Regions from separate parts of the Phascolarctobacterium succinatutens genome, predicted to be linked through region 1. Evidence: riboswitches for the same ligand, from Rfam matches in the RefSeq annotation. Region 1 holds a riboswitch; each other region holds the start of a gene.
What was found. Region 1 has a riboswitch for cobalamin ahead of cobU (bifunctional adenosylcobinamide kinase/adenosylcobinamide-phosphate guanylyltransferase). Riboswitches for the same ligand answer to the same signal wherever they lie in the genome.
Positions count from the first base shown of each region.

Region 1 (4,532 bases):
CGGCACCTTCATAGCTGCAGCCTGCAGCAGAGCGCCGGCCATAGCGGTGCGTACCATCTCATTATCAGGATTGGAAAGGCAGCCGAAGCCCAAAAGCTCCAGTCCCTTCTCGTGTACCAGCTCCTGCACCAGGGCAGCGCCCTCCTCCAGAGCATCAGCCTCCTCCTCCGAGGTTACCAGCAGAGCCACGGCCTTCGCACCGGTTTCTGCAGCCAGCACATTCACCGGCCATTTGGCGTGCATAATTTTTTCGGCCTGAGCAGCCTCTTCGATACCGCACCATACCAGTAAATCGCGTTTAGGATAATCTAAATCCTCTTTTTCATAAATACCCTTGATACCGCAATAGCGCGAGGTCATTTCTTCCAGCTTGGCCAGACTGCCGACCGGCTTGATCAGATTATCAAAGCGTGTCTGCGCCAGCTTCATACAGCCTCTGTCGGCAGGCACAATCTTTTGGATTATTTCTTCTATATGCATAGCATTTTTCCTTTCTGTCTCTTTATAATTCGGCAAAATATTGCCGGGGAAATATATCAGATTATATAGGTTGCGAGCATCAGGTAAACCACAACGCCGCATTCCGTCAAAAAGCCGTAGGTATCACCGGTAAGGCCGCCCAGCTGACCGCTGAGGAAATGCGCAATGCCCTGGCAGATAACGAAGGCCGCTATTGCCGTATACAAATACGGCAGGCCGCAGGCTGCCACCAGCGCCAGACAAAGTACAAAGGCAATATAGGTGTACATCGGCTTGGCATAGGCCTTAAACATATGACCGATACCGGTTTTGCGTGCATACTTGTAGTTGACGATGTAGGTAACCATAAAGGTGCGCGTTGCTACAAAAACTGCAACCAACGCAAACGACAGCTTAACCGGCGGCAGCGTAGTATAGGCAGCCACCTTCAGCAGCACGAGGCAGACAAGCGCGATAACGGCATTGGAGCCTACGTGGCTGTCCTTCATGATTTCCAGCATACGCTCACGGTCACGGGCGCTGAAAACACCGTCGGAGGTATCCATAAAGCCGTCATACATCAAAGCGCCGATAATAATCAGCTCCGCCAGCACCAGCATCACTGCGCGCATCAGATCAGGGGTGTGCAGATAATACAGTCCGTAATTTACCGCACCCATAAAAACGCCCATTACCAGGCCGACCAAAGGGAAGTACGGCACGCTGCGGCTGAAATCGTCATCATGCCAGTCCGTGCGGTTGGAAAAGCGGATTCTGGTCAAAAATTCCAGACAAGTTACAAAATCACGCATCACATCACCTGCTTAAATGATTATACACATCCATTGCTGCCTGCAGCACAACAATAGCCAGAGAAGCACCGGTGCCCTCACCCAGGCGCATACCGGCATCCACAATCGGCGAAAGCTGCATCAGCTCCAGCATTTTCTTATGAGAAATATCGCTGCTCAGATGCGAGCAAAGCATATAATCGCGGCACTGCGGATAGAGGCCGTAGGCCAAAAGTGCTGCAGCCGTAGCATTAACACCGTCAACCATTGCCGGTACGCGGCGACGGGCTGCACCGATAATTACACCGGCCAGACCTGCGTGGTCATAGCCGCCGACCTTACAGAGAATGTCCATCGCATCACCCTGCTTCGGCATGTTTTTAGCCAGGCCGTCGATAACAACCTGACGCTTAATCTTCATGCGTTCGTCATTTATACCGCTACCGCGACCGACAGTCAGCTGCGGGTCCAGGCCCAGAAAGGCGCTGGCAATAGCGGAGGTAGAGGTTGTATTGCCGATACCCATTTCACCGGTGTAAAGAATATTATAGCCTTGGTCGATGCACATATCAGCCATTTCGATGCCAACGGCAATAGCCTTTTCGGCCTGCTCACGAGTCATAGCTGGACCTTGGGTGAAGTCTTCGGTTCCCCAAGCTACCTTTTTCTGATAAACCTTGGGCAAATCGCTCAAATCAAAGGCAGTGCCTACATCGCAGACGAAAACATCGGCGTGCGCATGACGTGCCAGCACGGTGGCTCCGGCAGTACCGCGCATATAGCCGTTAATCATCTGGCGCGTAACCTCCTGCGGATAAGCGCTGACACCGTATTTCGCAATACCGTGGTCACCGCACATCAGAACCATCGCCGTCTTTAATTTATCCGGTAAATCCTTGCCGATCATGCCTGCAAGGCCTACAACCATATCCTCCAGCTTGCCCAGATTAGCTGCCGGCTTGTCTATCTTAGCGTAGCCTGCCCGCACTTCTTGCATACGTTCTTCATCCAGAGCAGGTATTATGATTTTCTCCATATCAGTCGTTATTCTCCTTCATCCTCAAATTTAAAAGCCAATTTTTTTACGTCTACAGCCTGACCTGCCACACAATAATAAACATGGTCAGCCTCATTGGCCACACGCTGGTTAACCCAGCCGGCAAGGTCACGGTATTCACGCGCCATCTGATTATCCGGCACAATACCGCTGCCCACCTCATTCGTAACAAAGACAACGATTTTACCGCAATTACGTGCTGCTGCCAGCACCTTGTCAATTTCGTCAAATACTACCTGACAGCGCTCCAGGAATTCACCCTCCGGCGCATCCTTGCCATAAAGCAGGTTACACATATAAACAGTCAGGCAGTCAAACAGAACCGCTCCTGTTTCCGCTGACAGCGCTTCAAGCGTGCGCTCGGCATGATAAGGCGCTTCGTGATTAATCCAACGTGCATCACGACGCTCACGGTGCAGACGCACGCGCTCCGCCATTTCCTCATCTAAGATTTCTGCCGTAGCAACGTAATCGCATTTGGGAGAATAATGCAATACATAGCGTTCTGCAAATTCGCTTTTGCCGCTGCGGGCTCCGCCGGTAACCATAATAATTTTTCCAGGCATATTTCAACCTCCCTTCGTTTTTGTAAGCTGCATGCTTTTCATTTTATACATATATGAAAAAAGCTCCCTTGCGGGAGATTTACAAAATGCAGCTGCATCCAAAAATTCTATATTTACGCATACCAAAGCCAGCCTATCTCCCGTAGGCTCCAAGCTTCGTAACAGGCAGGTCTCCTGGCTTAGCTTCATCGCCCTCAGCGCCTTCCCAACTTGCGTCAGTGACATAATTGCCTGGGCTCCGCTTACAGTAGCGGGACTGCTCCGGATTCTCACCGGCATTCCCTTTTCAGCACCGGCCTCAACCGGCGCACCTGTCAAAAAAATTCCAAGTATATATATTCGACAGCAATTCCTATAATCCTGCTAAGGCGCAAAAAAAGAGCTGCCTAAGCAGCTCTTTCAGGAATTTCGTTATTTTGCGTAATCAACAGCACGAGTTTCGCGGATGATAACAACCTTAATCTGACCGGGATATTCCATTTCATCTTCAATCTTCTTGGAGATATCTCGTGCCAGAAGCACAGCGGAAGCATCATCGATAACATCCGGCTTAACCATAATGCGGATTTCGCGGCCAGCCTGTACGGCATAGCATTTTTCAACGCCCTCAAAGGACTCAGAAATTTCTTCCAATCGAGTTAAGCGCTTCAGGTAGCTTTCCAGAGTTTCGCGTCTTGCACCCGGACGGGCAGCAGATACTGCGTCAGCGGCAGATACCAGAACAGCTTCAACACTCTTAGGCTCGCAGTCACCATGATGCGCCAAAATAGCATTGACAATCAGGTCGGACTCACGGAACTTCTTGGCAATTTCGCCGCCGATTTCAACGTGAGAGCCTTCCATTTCATGGTCAATAGCCTTGCCGATATCATGCAGCAGGCCGGCACGTTTAGCCAGAACAACGTCAACACCGAGCTCAGAAGCCATTACACCTGCCAGGTTAGCAACCTCAACAGAATGGTTCAGGACATTCTGACCATAGCTGGTACGATATTTCAGGCGACCCAGCAGCTTAATCAGTTCGGGATGCAGGCCATGCACACCGACAGCAAAGGTAGCCTGTTCGCCGGCTTCCTTAATTTTCTGCTCAACCTCTTTTTGTGCCTTTTCAACCATTTCCTCAATGCGGGACGGATGAATACGGCCGTCATTAATCAATTTTTCCAGAGCGATACGGGCAACCTCACGGCGTACCGGATCGAAGCCGGAAATAATAACAGCCTCCGGAGTATCATCGATAATCAGATCGATGCCGGTAAGGGTTTCCAGAGTGCGGATGTTACGGCCTTCACGACCGATGATGCGGCCCTTCATTTCATCGTTAGGCAGGCCTACTACGGAAACGGTGGTTTCCGCTACATGGTCTGCTGCACAACGCTGAATTGCCAGAGAAATAATTTCTCTTGCCTTGCGGTCTGCCTCATCCTTAGCCTGTTGCTCCAGATCCTTAACCATCATAGCAGATTCGTGCTTAACCTCGTCCTCGAGGGATTGCAGCAGCTCCTGCTTTGCTTCGTCACTGGTCAGTCCGGAAATACGCTCCAGCTCAACCTGACGTTTTTCCAGCATTGCATCAGCCTTCTCCTGAGCAGCATTTAAACGTTGCTCCTTAGAAGCTAGCTTTTCTTCCTTGCGTTCGAAGGATTCGATTTTGCGGTC
Region 1 is NZ_CP097284.1:1,627,400-1,631,931, forward strand. Features, by position in the region: gene M5E81_RS07715 (nicotinate-nucleotide--dimethylbenzimidazole phosphoribosyltransferase) at 1-480, opposite strand, end outside; gene cobS (adenosylcobinamide-GDP ribazoletransferase) at 537-1,271, opposite strand; gene cobT (nicotinate-nucleotide--dimethylbenzimidazole phosphoribosyltransferase) at 1,276-2,286, opposite strand; gene cobU (bifunctional adenosylcobinamide kinase/adenosylcobinamide-phosphate guanylyltransferase) at 2,295-2,873, opposite strand; cobalamin riboswitch at 3,021-3,203, opposite strand; gene rny (ribonuclease Y) at 3,285-4,532, opposite strand, start outside.

Region 2 (4,532 bases), 1.1 Mb from region 1:
CGGCAGGGATTCCTCGTGAAGCCGGCGTTGCATGTAAAGCGAGCGGTTCTCGAAGATGATGCTGACGAGCACAAGGAACACCAGAATAGCGGAAAAGCCCTTGAGTTTGCATGCGTTGGCAGACCGCAAAATCTGGCCGATGCGATATTGGTGGAAGAACAGCGAAGTTTTCTTCGAAATGGATTCCATCTGATGGGTGGTTTGTGGTATAATTTGCATAGCATGAACCTCCGCTTTAGTATGTTTTGTTTCACATCTTAATTACTCAAACTTCGCACACGGAAAACATCCCGTATGCCTTGATAAATCAGCTTGAACTGAATGTCGAAAGCCATTCACGCACACTTCTGTGCACGCAGACGACTCATCCAAAGAGCGGGCAGATCGTTCAGGAATCGTTCCAAGAGCGATTCGACCAGCAAGACTTCTGACGGATATTCTGCCCGAAGCTGCTCCGCAAACTCCTGCAACACGAGGCGAAGCGCTTCCATGTACTTCAAGTCCGGAAGCTCATCAAGCCCCAGATAGAAGAGCTCGCCGAGGCTTCGCCCATCCGTGTTCTCACGTTCCTCGACAGCCAGGAGCATATATCGTGTGCAGACGACGGCGACATGCGCCGTCATCGCATCGTAGGAGACGGAACGACAATCCTTGCCGAGCCGCAGGTAGGACTTGCACGCTTTGAAGAACACCTCGATGCCCCAGCGCTTCCCGTAGAGCTGGATGACTTCTTCCTCCGAAAGCGAGAGGTCTGTCGTGACGAGGACGAGATAATCCTTCCGCTTGTTGCGGTTCCGCACGAAGACCAATCGCACAGGCACGAGGGATTCTCCCTGTTTCGTCGCGACAGCATCGACGGACAGGAGGTAACGCGAGCGTCCGCGGCGTTTCTTGTGTTCCTTGTAGATGGCCTTGACGTTCGAGATCTTCCCTTCGCAGGGGTAGCGCACCTTCTTGCTCTTCTTTGCCATAGCGGTGACGTCATAGCCGAGGTCATGGATGGCTTTCAGCGACGACGGCGAGCAGAACCATGTGTCGAAGAGGACGTACTGCGCGGGGATTCCTGTCGCCTTGACCTCCTGCAACAAATTGAGGACGACGGCTGGCGCTTCCATCTGCGCGAGCTTGCGCTGCTTTCCGCCGTTGCTTCTTGCATCGACGGATGCGCTGGCCTCATTGAGCCGGTTCTTTTCCTTCGAGGTTGAAAGAAGGCAGAACGTGAGTGGCAGGAACGTGTTCCCGTCCGTCCAGCCGAGGACGAGCAAGCGGAAGCCCTTCGTATAGCGGCGGCTCACATGGTCGTAGACGTTCGCCAAGAGTTCCACGCGCTTGGAACGCGAGCGGCTGAAGAGCGAATCGTCGACGACGATGGCACAACGCCGGCCGGCATCCGTCAGCGGCTTGATGGTTTCGTTGATGATCCGCGCCGCAAGAAGCAGCGTGAACTTGCGCCAGTTCGTGTGGCAGGAGTTCAAGAAGCGGTAAGCCGTGTCCTTGCCGAACGGCAGCGAATCCTCGTGAAGTCGGCGCTGCATATAGAGCGAGCGGTTCTCGAAGATGATGCTTACGAGCACGAGGAAAACGAGAATGGAGGAAAATCCTTTGAGCTTGCAAGCGTTGGCCGCGCGCAGAATCTGGCCGACATGATAACGACGGAAGAACGCCGAAGTTTTCTTCGAGATGGATTCCATCTGCTGGGTGGTTTGTGATATACTTTTCATAGCATGAGCCTCCGGTGCTTGGTATGTTTTTGAGCCAACATAATTATACCAAACTGGCAAGACTCATGCTATTTTTCTGTTTACAAAGCCTGGACTTTCAAGGGGTGCAGGGGATTTTTACCTGCGAAGTTTGAGTAAATTAAACACAAAGAACAGTTAATCAGAAATGGATGCAGCTACACATAAGACTGATATATACATAGAATGAAAACACAAAAATAAAAATCAATGAAAAAGGTTGACAAGATAAATAGTAACTGCTATAATTAAGTCAACAAGTTGATATTGATATTACAGGTGCGAATGCTCAATAGAGAAGCCGGTGAAAGTCCGGCACGGTCCCGCCGCTGTGACGTGGAGCGTGTTTTGTTTATACCACTGGAGGGGTCCTCTGGGAAGGTGAAACACGTGAAGAAGCGAAGCCAGAAGAACTGCCTGTAAGATGCATCGTCGTTTGACCTGCGAGAGACGGGGAGAGATGTCGTAGAGCTGTAGTATAGGCTTGTGCGCCTAGTAGCTTTTGATATTTCACCGTTTTTCAAAAGTCCTGCCCATATTGGGTAAAGGATTCTTTTTGAGAAACGGTTTTCTGTTTCTTATGCCATTGAAGGTCATGTGATGGCTGTGACCTTTTGGAGAGTGGCCGGGCCATCGATGTTATCTGTCATACTTGTCCGCGATACTGGACATATCGTGTTTTTCAAATCCCATTCTCAAATTTTTCTTTTAGCTGAGAACATTTCCTTTCTCCTCTCAAGTACGACAGCGTAGGGGTGCGCTGTCGTGCTGACAATCCAGCCATCACAAATGTGGTGGCTTTATTTTTTGCTGTTTAAAGGGAGGTTATTGATATGAAAGAATTATATTTGGCAGGCAAAATTGCTGAACTGCTAGCAGCCTTTGAAGGTATGAAAGGCGTTGAAGAAGTTGTTGCCGGACGTGCTAAAGCCAGCGGTGAGCTGGAAGTAAAGTGCGTACGTGTGCAATATAACCCCAAAAAGACAGATATCTGCGAGCTTTTGAAAAAATACTTTAATGAAGGTGTAAATCCCTATATCATCGCAGAAGATCCTTTGGAACAGGCTGCTGTTATTTACAAGGCTGCCGAAGATGTTCCGCAGATTGAATACTATGCCCGTTTTATGCAGAACCGCGGCGCAGAGCCGGGTGCTGCTTTAGGCAACATGATTCTTAATGATACTATGCCTGAAGAAAACGAGCTGCGCAGAGTCCAGATTAATTACGGACGTCTGCAGGAGTTCCTGGCAGATTAAACTGCCTGTTATTTTGTTATATACGGCCTGGACAACCGTGACCGTGTATATAAATGCTGTTTGCTTCTTAAAATCTATCCAAGCAAGGATGCGGCACATGTCCCCTGATGACCGGGTGAGAGCGGTCGGATAGCAGCTGCATCAGCAGACGAGATTGGCTGGAGGTGATATGCGTTTCAGCTTGGTGCTGTGAGCTTTTTCACAGTAATGATTAAATTATTAAAGGAGGATTATTTGAATGGCTGATGAACAACAAAAAACTGCAGCAGTCGTTGATGGCGAAAGACCGTTGACAGACAAAGAACTGGAAGCCATGTTGCGTAAGTCAGAGAAAGTAACCGAATTCCCGGAGGTAACTTTTGATGAATTTACCGAACCCACCTGGGATGAATGGGTGGAGGCATGTAATGCACTGTTGAAGGGCAAACCCTTTGACAAGATCATGTATACCAAAAACTACGAGGGCATTACCTTTGACCCGATTTATACTCGTAAAGGCACTGATGCAATTCTGCCGACCAACGATTATCCCGGTATGGGCGATTTCCTGCGTGGCGCAACTGTTAACGGTTATGTACACGAGCCTTGGGGCATTGCACAAGCTTGCGATGAAACCCTGCCGGCTGAAAACAACGAGCTGCTGAAGGAAGAAATTTCCAAGGGCTCCACTGTTTACAATATCAAACTGGATACTGCAACCAAAAACGGCGTAGACGTTAAAGATGCAGAAAAACCCGGCGATATTGGCGTGAACGTTACTACCGTTGAAGATATGAGCGTTCTGCTGGATGGTCTGAAACTTGACAAATATCCTATTATGATGTACACCGGTGCCGGCGCTAAAAACCTGCTGGCTCTGACTGTTGCTGCTCTGAAGGGTGCAGGTCATGATGTAAAAACCCTGCGCGGCGTTATCGGCGGCGACCCGATCGGCGAGCTGGTAAAAACCGGTAAAACCGAAACCTCTCTGGATGCTTTGTATGATGAAATGGCTGAAACCATTAAATTTGCTAAAGCTAATACTCCGGAGCTGCGCACTGTTTTCATCAACAGTGATGCTTACACCGATGGCGGTGCTGAAGCAGTACAAGAGGTTGCTTACACCTTTGCTACTGCAGTTGAATATGTACGTCAAATGCAAAAACGCGGTGTTGAACTGCACGATATTGCTAACTCCCTGTACTTCTGCTTCAACCAAGGTGCTAACTTCTTCATGGAAATCGCAAAACTGCGTTCCCTGCGTATGATCTGGGCAGCTATTATGGAAGCATTCGGTGCTGAAGAAGCAGACCGTGCTATTAAAGTTCATGGCCGTTGCGCTCGCTTCACTAAAACCGTTGTTGACCCGTATGTTAACATGTTGCGTAACTGCACCCAAACCTTCTCCAGCGTTGTAGGCGGCGTTTGCACTTATGACAATCCGCCGTTTGACGAGCTGATCCGTAAAGGCGACGTATTCTCCCGTCGTATCGCTCGTAACCTGCATGTAATGCTGCAAGAAGAATTTGGTATGCTGAGCCCGATTGATGCTGCGGGC
Region 2 is NZ_CP097284.1:340,415-344,946, forward strand. Features, by position in the region: gene M5E81_RS01675 (IS4 family transposase) at 1-219, opposite strand, end outside; gene M5E81_RS01680 (IS4 family transposase) at 336-1,721, opposite strand; cobalamin riboswitch at 2,000-2,174, shown strand; gene M5E81_RS01685 (conserved domain protein) at 2,573-2,995, shown strand; gene M5E81_RS01690 (acyl-CoA mutase large subunit family protein) at 3,234-4,532, shown strand, end outside.
Region 2: it holds a riboswitch for cobalamin, as region 1 does, so the genes downstream of both, M5E81_RS01685 (conserved domain protein) here and cobU (bifunctional adenosylcobinamide kinase/adenosylcobinamide-phosphate guanylyltransferase) in region 1, are expected to answer to the same signal.

Region 3 (4,532 bases), 1.1 Mb from region 1:
CCACGGAACGGGATTTCTTTTCTACTTCAGGCGTAGGCTGGCCGGGGTAGTAAACATAGGGATGCAGGCTTTCGTGGATATCGCCGCTGTGCATGTCTACATAAAAATCGGCAATAGAGAAGAAGTTATTGCTGATTAAATATGCAGTTTTATCGGCAAGCGTTCCCATGGGGTCACCGGGGAAAACGCGGTTCAGGTTTTTGCCGTCTTCAGGAACAATCATTTCGCGACGTGCCCAGAAGCCCTGGATATTTACCGGGTGCATCATAATCAGGCAGCCTGCTACGTGCTCAGGCTCAATATCGCGGCCCAGCTCCATTGCTGCGGCGATACCGGGATATTCGCCGCCGTGGATGCCTGCGGTAATAAGCAGGGTGGGACCGTCTTGGTCACCGTTGATAATAGTCAGAGGGATTTTTACATTGGTGTCCGGGACAGGCAGGTACGTACGCAGTTTAGTGCCACGTTCAATAGTCAGTCCACATACCTTTAGTGTGTCAGACATGTGCTCACTCCTTTGATATATTTCTCATACTTTTTATAATAATTTTTCTATTAGCGTCAGCTAACTGAAGTCTAAAAAATTAAGCAATGGCGTATAAATTTTTCTTTTGCGAAGAATGGCAAATTTTCCGCAGAAATATTTTTGGCAATTGCTACTTTTTTTACTTGCAATAAATTATAACATATGATAAGCTATTCACACAAGATGTTTTTTTAAAATAAAATTTAGTGCGAATAAACAAGGGAGATAGATAAAGTGAACCTTCTGACTGATAGGGAATACTTGGGACTGACAGTACCGTTTATGCTGTCGACAATGACGCAGCCTTTGATGGGTGCGGTAAATACTGCAGTAATGGGGCAGCTTCCTGACCCTAAATATATTGCAGCAGTTTCTCTTGGAGCTATTTTGTTCAACAATTTATATTGGTTATTTGGTTTTTTACGTGTGAGTACTACCGGTTATGCGGCACAGGCCTTTGGCGCTGCCGATAAAAGACTTGGTATGCTCGCCTTTTTTAAGCCCTTGGTTCTGGCAATGCTGATAAGTGCCTGCTGCATCCTTTTCCAAAAGCCGATTTTGGAACTGTATCTGGCCATGATTGGTGCTGCACCGGAGGTTAACGAGCTATGCCGTGATTATTATTACATCCTTATCTGGGGTGCACCGCTGGTTTTTGGTAACTATGTGACCCTTGGTTGGCTCATGGGCCAGACGCGGGTGCGGGCGAGTGTGTTTATGCAGGTTTCCATGAACGTGCTGAACATGGCGCTGAGTATCTGGTTTGTTTTTTGGCTGCATATGGATATTACGGGCGTGGCTTTTGCTACTTTGCTAAGTCAGCTTTACGGCGGTATCTTGAGTGTAGTACTGATGTACTATTACGGTGATTTTGATTACAAGGCGTTGCCTTGGAGCGAGCTGCTGGATTGGCGTGAGTTTATCGGCATGCTGCAGGTAAACGTCAACCTGATGATTCGTACTGCCTGCCTGCTGACCGTCAACAACATTATTGCGGCAGTCGGAGCTTCCTTCGGTACTGTGGTGCTGGCAGCTAATGCTGTACTGCTGCAGCTCAAGGATATTATGAGCTATCTGATTGATGGTATGGCGAACGGCGCGGCGATTTTCAGCGGCCGTGCGGTAGGTGCGAAGAACGGTAAGCTGTTTGCCGCTACCATAAAAATGACCTTCAAATGGCTGGTGGTACTGGTCGCTATTCTGATGCTCGGCTACCATCTGGGCAATGAATTTTTTATCCTCCTGTTTACTAATATTGAAGAGGTTGTAGCGATGGCTATGACCTACAATGTATTCGTTTTGTTCTATCCTGTCTGCGCCGGTATCGGCATGGTGCTTTACGGAGTTTTCTGCGGAGCTACCAAAACCGCACCGGTACGTAACATGATGCTGATGGCACTCTTAGTATTTTACCTTTTGCAGTGGCAGCTGGTGCCGCTTTGGGGTAACAGCGGACTGTGGCTGGCCTTGTTAGGCTTTATGCTGTCTCAATCGATAATACTTTTATTCTATTTGTCTTCTTTGAGAAGAATATTTGCATAAGCAACGTTTTCATTACAAATTTGTTGCAAATTATGAGAATTAATGCTATTATAAATTCATAAGTAGTTGCAAATTATGAGAATTAATGCTATTATAAATTCATAAGTATTAGATTATTCTTTTTTGCCGATATAAAGACCTTTTTCAAATTTATACTCTTCTGAGGTGCCTGCCTATGCAGGTAATAATCGGAATACGGTGCAAATCCGTAGCGGTCAAGCCACTGTGAGGCCGAAAGGCTAAGTCAGGTTGATTTCCTCAGTTGATATATTCCTGCTAGCGACGGAAATATATGTAATTACAATTGTGCACATTGTAAGTATGTATCCTTTCTGCGCTCATTTTGCAGGAAGGGTAAATTTTTTTGATGGAGATGATGTGCTTTGACGAAAAAGCAGCTTCTGTCCCGTTTGGGACAGATCATCCTTGTTCTGCTGGGTATCAGCTTTATTACCTTTGCTTTGGTAATGCTGGCTCCAGGTGACGTTGTTCGCCAGATGATTGCAGGTAACGAGGATATTATTGTTAGTCAGGCCGAAATTGATGCACTGCGTGCTGAACTAGGTCTGGACAAGCCCTTCTTCTTCCAATACCTTGACTGGTTAGGAAGAGCTTTACAGGGCAATCTTGGCTTCTCTTACATGGTTAAAAAGCCTGTAGTTGAAGCACTTATGGAGGGCCTTCCCGGTACTATCGTACTTTCCTTGGCTTCTCTGATTATGATGATGGTGGTGGCAATTCCTGCCGGCATCTACTCTGCCGTAAAGCGTGGCAGCATGGTTGACAATATCGTGCGTGGCTTCACTTTTATGGGCGTATCCATGCCCGGCTTCTGGGTAGGCTTGATGCTACTGTGGTTTTTTGGTCTGAAGCTTGACCTGCTGCCCATCGTTGGTGGTGAGATTGGTATTGATACCTTGATTCTGCCGTCCCTGACATTGGCTATCGCTATGGCCTCCAAGTATACACGTCAGGTACGTACAGCAATTCTGGAGGAGCTGCATCAGGACTATGTTGTCGGTGCACGTGCCCGCGGTATGAGCGAAAGCCATATCCTCTGGAAAGAGGTTCTGCCGAATGCTATGCTGCCGCTGATTACTTTGCTTGGTTTGTCTTTAGGTAACCTTCTGGGTGGTGCTGCGGTTATCGAGATGGTTTTCCAATGGCCCGGTCTTGGCCGTATGGCGATTGAAGCTATCACCTACCGTGACTTCCAGCTTGTACAAGGTGTTGTCGTGTGGATTGCGTTGATGTATATGGTTATCAACCTCATTGTTGATATCTCTTACAATTATCTTGATCCGCGTCTGAGAAAGGTAAGGTAAGAGCAGATGGAAACAATTATCAATGGTTTTAAAACCAACCGTGCTTTTGCCGTAACCTCTGTTCTGGTGCTGTGTCTGTTGCTGATAGCAATCGCAGCTCCGGTAATTGCTCCCTATGACCCGACTCATGCTGCTATGAAAGATGCCTTTTTGGAACCCGGTGCACAACATCTTTTTGGTACAGATAAGTTAGGCCGTGACTGCTTCAGCCGTGTGCTGTACGGCGCACGAGCTTCTCTGACCGGCGTATTGGTTCTCGTAGCCAGCGTATTTGTTGTAGGTACTACGATGGGCGTTGTTTCCGGTTACTTCGGCGGTAAGGTTGATATGGTTATCATGCGTATCTCCGATATGATGATTTCCTTCCCCGGTATGATTCTGGCAATTGCAATCGCCGGTATTATGGGCGGCAGCCTGGTTAATGCAGTGTTTGCGCTGACGATTGTCAGCTGGACCAAATACGCGCGTTTATCCCGCAGTATGGTTTTAAAGGTAAAACGTCGTGACTTCGTAGAAGCAGCCATCGTTAATGGTGGTACTCCCGGCCATATCCTTTGGGTGCACATCCTGCCTAATATTCTGCCGATGATGGTTATTACCGCAGCAGCAGATATCGGTGCTCTGATGATGGAGCTTGCAGGTTTATCCTTCCTGGGCTTTGGCAGCCAGCCGCCTGCTCCTGAATGGGGCCTGATGCTGAACGAAGGCCGTCAGCAGCTGCAGACTGCACCCTGGCTGATGTTCTTCCCTGGTCTGGCAATTTTTGTTACCGTAGTAGTTTTCAACCTGTGGGGCGATAATCTGCGTGATGTGCTTGACCCGCGTGGTGATGTTGAAGATTAAGGCTTACTTGGTGAAGCTTTGATTTTCAGATATGTTTTACGTTTTTTGTTTAACTTGAGTATAAGAAATGGAGAGATGTACAATGAAAAAATCCTTAAAATTTACCGCAGCAGCGGCTATGATCGGCTTAATGGCATTTGCAGCAGCAGGCTGCGGCGGTGGCGATAAAAAAGCAGCTGTATCCAACGAAGTAGTAAAATTCGGTGTAACCAACTTTGCTGATAACTTGGATCCTGCCGATAACTTCTTCAGCTGGGTTGTAATGCGTTACGGCTTGGGCGAATGCCTGGTTAAAT
Region 3 is NZ_CP097284.1:365,676-370,207, forward strand. Features, by position in the region: gene M5E81_RS01780 (M14 family metallopeptidase) at 1-505, opposite strand, end outside; gene M5E81_RS01785 (MATE family efflux transporter) at 761-2,068, shown strand; cobalamin riboswitch at 2,215-2,343, shown strand; gene nikB (nickel ABC transporter permease) at 2,452-3,393, shown strand; gene nikC (nickel transporter permease) at 3,400-4,236, shown strand; gene M5E81_RS01800 (ABC transporter substrate-binding protein) at 4,319-4,532, shown strand, end outside.
Region 3: it holds a riboswitch for cobalamin, as region 1 does, so the genes downstream of both, nikB (nickel ABC transporter permease) here and cobU (bifunctional adenosylcobinamide kinase/adenosylcobinamide-phosphate guanylyltransferase) in region 1, are expected to answer to the same signal.

Region 4 (4,532 bases), 240 kb from region 1:
GGGTTCTGATGCGAAGGGTATTTGCTACATTGAGCTGAAGCAGAAAAACAATGGCCATATCTTCGGTGTAGGCATTCACTCCAACATCAACGTGGCAGCGCTGCGTGGCATCATCTGCGCTATCAACCGCGCGGAGAAGTGATTAGTGATTAATAGTTATCAGTGAATAGTGTTTAGTGGTTAGTAAACAGTTGGCAGTACGGGGTAAAGAGAAAATATATTAGAAAATCGCCCCTGTATATATTATTTTGCTAAGGGCCGGCGCCAGAAAAACAGATAAGCCGGCTTTGATAACCTCCAAAATAAGGGAAAGATTTTTTGGAAAAATAAGGGAAAGAACTAAAAATAAGGGAAAGAAGCAAGCGCCGTCGGCCGTAAGGCAGGCGGCGATTTGCGCATTACAGAACAATATTTCCTTAAATAAAATTGTGGAGCAGGCTTTGCAGCGTTTTTTGATGCTGGAAAATTAAATATATAAAAAATTTTTATAGCTGTATGATAGCTGGCGAGCTATATTACGTCAGAGCAAGAATATAGTTGTAGGTTAGTTGACGTGTAATCACAATATAATAATGCTTTGAACATTAGGGACTTCGTTTTAAAATTACGGAGTCCTTTATTTGTGTACAGAGAGAGCTCTTTGTACACTTTTTTCTTGACGTTTTTGTGAATAACGTGCTATAATACTAACTGTAAACTGTTTTGTAATTAAAGTAAACTCAAAATAGTAAAAAAACAAATATACATAATTAATAATTTGCTAATTTTTATCTGTCAGTATCTTAAATTACGAAGAGCTGAATATACAATAGCGTATAACAGATAGAAATTTAAGAACCTAACGAGAGAAAAAGAGAATAAAAGCGTATCAGGTGTATTTATACTTAATAGGTAAACAGGTGCAAAACCTGTGCTGTCCCGCAGCTGTAATGTGGAGCTGGCCTTATATAGTCACTGGGAAACCGGGAAGACAAGGCTGGCAGTGAAGCAGAGCCAGAAGAACTGCCTGATATAGGGCCTTTCAAACAACCTGCGATGTACAGGATTGCGCTTTCCCAGGGATAAGTGCGTCTTGCTGTCACAGTACGGCAAGGCGCTTTTATTTTGACTGCAATATTTGTATGAAGTGTATTTATTATTCTTGCATATTAACATCTGACAAGCGGAACAAGGATAGCTTGGTCAGATGCTTTTATGAAAATAAATTTTTTCCCAGTATGCTCAAGAATTACGAGAGAAAGGAGGAGCTATGAAAAGGATATTTATGCTGCTGACCTTAATTTTGGCCCTGATGTGTCCAGCACTTGCCGGTGCGGAGGTATCGAGTGACAAAATGATTTTGGATTGGACAACTTCCAAAGTATGGGTTAACGGCGGCGAACTGTGTGTAACAGGCACTTTTGTCAACAAGCGTAATGACGTAGCTATCACTAAGCTGAACGACTTTATTATGCGTGTTACCTACACAGATAAAAATGGCGAGCGTAAGCAATTTCTTGGTAGACCGGTAAAGTTCCCGATATGCAAGATTCCAGCTAAAGCTTCACGCAAGCTGAATCTTAATTTTGGCCCGTTTGCTGATGATAGTGTCAGTAACTGGGTAACGGCGCAGACCTATACGTTTACGTATATTAACGGTGCGCGGTTCTGATAATGTTTTTTTATGAGTATTAGGCGTTGAGTTTGCAAGAAACTCAAATTTTACAGAAAGAAGTGTATGAGTAACATGAAGAGAAGATATACAGCTGCGGCTGCTATGATGATGGTAATGGGCCTGTGTGCAAGCGCAAGTGCAGCAACTACTGTTGACAAAACCTTGGATAATTATACTTTGGATGGTTTAATTGTTGAGGCTGATGCTGTCAGAAATCAATTTGGTGATATTAATACTGACTCAAACTTCGCACACGGAAAACATCCCGTATGCCTTGATAAATCAGCTTGAACTGAATGTCGAAAGCCATTCACGCACACTTCTGTGCACGCAGACGACTCATCCAAAGAGCGGGCAGATCGTTCAGGAATCGTTCCAAGAGCGATTCGACCAGCAAGACTTCTGACGGATATTCTGCCCGAAGCTGCTCCGCAAACTCCTGCAACACGAGGCGAAGCGCTTCCATGTACTTCAAGTCCGGAAGCTCATCAAGCCCCAGATAGAAGAGCTCGCCGAGGCTTCGCCCATCCGTGTTCTCACGTTCCTCGACAGCCAGGAGCATATATCGTGTGCAGACGACGGCGACATGCGCCGTCATCGCATCGTAGGAGACGGAACGACAATCCTTGCCGAGCCGCAGGTAGGACTTGCACGCTTTGAAGAACACCTCGATGCCCCAGCGCTTCCCGTAGAGCTGGATGACTTCTTCCTCCGAAAGCGAGAGGTCTGTCGTGACGAGGACGAGATAATCCTTCCGCTTGTTGCGGTTCCGCACGAAGACCAATCGCACAGGCACGAGGGATTCTCCCTGTTTCGTCGCGACAGCATCGACGGACAGGAGGTAACGCGAGCGTCCGCGGCGTTTCTTGTGTTCCTTGTAGATGGCCTTGACGTTCGAGATCTTCCCTTCGCAGGGGTAGCGCACCTTCTTGCTCTTCTTTGCCATAGCGGTGACGTCATAGCCGAGGTCATGGATGGCTTTCAGCGACGACGGCGAGCAGAACCATGTGTCGAAGAGGACGTACTGCGCGGGGATTCCTGTCGCCTTGACCTCCTGCAACAAATTGAGGACGACGGCTGGCGCTTCCATCTGCGCGAGCTTGCGCTGCTTTCCGCCGTTGCTTCTTGCATCGACGGATGCGCTGGCCTCATTGAGCCGGTTCTTTTCCTTCGAGGTTGAAAGAAGGCAGAACGTGAGTGGCAGGAACGTGTTCCCGTCCGTCCAGCCGAGGACGAGCAGGCGGAAGCCCTTCGTATAGCGGCGGCTCACATGGTCGTAGACGTTCGCCAAGAGTTCCACGCGCTTGGAACGCGAGCGGCTGAAGAGCGAATCGTCGACGACGATGGCACAACGCCGGCCGGCATCCGTCAGCGGCTTGATGGTTTCGTTGATGATCCGCGCCGCAAGAAGCAGCGTGAACTTGCGCCAGTTCGTGTGGCAGGAGTTCAAGAAGCGGTAAGCCGTGTCCTTGCCGAACGGCAGCGAATCCTCGTGAAGTCGGCGCTGCATATAGAGCGAGCGGTTCTCGAAGATGATGCTTACGAGCACGAGGAAAACGAGAATGGAGGAAAATCCTTTGAGCTTGCAAGCGTTGGCCGCGCGCAGAATCTGGCCGACATGATAACGACGGAAGAACGCCGAAGTTTTCTTCGAGATGGATTCCATCTGCTGGGTGGTTTGTGATATACTTTTCATAGCATGAGCCTCCGGTGCTTGGTATGTTTTTGAGCCAACATAATTATACCAAACTGGCAAGACTCATGCTATTTTTCTGTTTACAAAGCCTGGACTTTCAAGGGGTGCAGGGGATTTTTACCTGCGAAGTTTGAGATACTGAGCAATCTTACTATCGTACTGGTGGTGACGTTAATGTAATTACCAGCCAAACTTTAGAGAAACGTCATTATCAGCAATTAGGTGATGCTTTAAAAACTATTCCCGGTGTACAGATACAATCTCCTGGCGGCTATAGAGGCGCCGAATATGGTAATACCCAAACCCATACTATTGTAAGCATTAATGGTGATGCCAGAGTAGTAGTATTGATTGACGGACGTCGTCTGGATAACACAGCTGGTGGTACAGTTGCAGGCAATTCTGCTTCCAGTTCTAAGGCAATGGTAGATATTAACCAGATTACCAGCATGGATAATATCGATAAAATCGAAGTAATTAAAGGACCTGGTGCTTCTATTTATGGTGCAGATGCTACAGGTGGTGTTATCAATATCATTACTAAAAAAGGTGGACAGAAAACAACCGGTTCTATAGATTATTCTGCTGGTTCTTGGAATAAACGTAACTATGGAATGTCTGTGTCCGGTGGTAGCGATGACGGAAAGTTAAAGGTATTCATGTCTGGACGCCGTGAAACCGGCGGTAACTCTCATTACAAAGATGGCTTAACCGGTGTAAATCATACATGGGCACAAACCGCTTATAAAGAAGATTCTATCAACGCACGTGTTGACTATGATTTTGATGATACGCACAGATTGACTGTAGCTTACAGTCATTTGCAGGGTGACGATGATTATCCGTTTACAGCACCTTATTATAAATATTTGACTCCTACCGAGTGGGAAAGAATTAAACAATATTATCACAACGACCGTTATGGCAATATTAATAATCCTGGTTACAGAAACTTATGGCTTATGTGGACTGGTGCATATAACGCATACAACAAGAATAACTATGATGTAACCTATTCCTTCAATAAGGAAAATGGTATGGAAAGCTTTATCAGATATTACAAACAAAATGAAAGATATTGGGGATCTTTCGGTGGTGGTGACGGAGACCTGAAAGCACCGTTGCCGTTTACTAAGGAATGGGATGAATGGGTAAAAACTAATTACGTAGGAAGAAACTATA
Region 4 is NZ_CP097284.1:1,865,688-1,870,219, reverse strand. Features, by position in the region: gene leuA (2-isopropylmalate synthase) at 1-142, shown strand, start outside; cobalamin riboswitch at 854-1,024, shown strand; gene M5E81_RS08960 (hypothetical protein) at 1,250-1,651, shown strand; gene M5E81_RS08955 (hypothetical protein) at 1,718-1,945, shown strand; gene M5E81_RS08950 (IS4 family transposase) at 1,965-3,350, opposite strand; partial or broken gene M5E81_RS11325 (TonB-dependent receptor plug domain-containing protein) at 3,521-3,865, shown strand; gene M5E81_RS08945 (TonB-dependent receptor domain-containing protein) at 3,965-4,532, shown strand, end outside.
Region 4: it holds a riboswitch for cobalamin, as region 1 does, so the genes downstream of both, M5E81_RS08960 (hypothetical protein) here and cobU (bifunctional adenosylcobinamide kinase/adenosylcobinamide-phosphate guanylyltransferase) in region 1, are expected to answer to the same signal.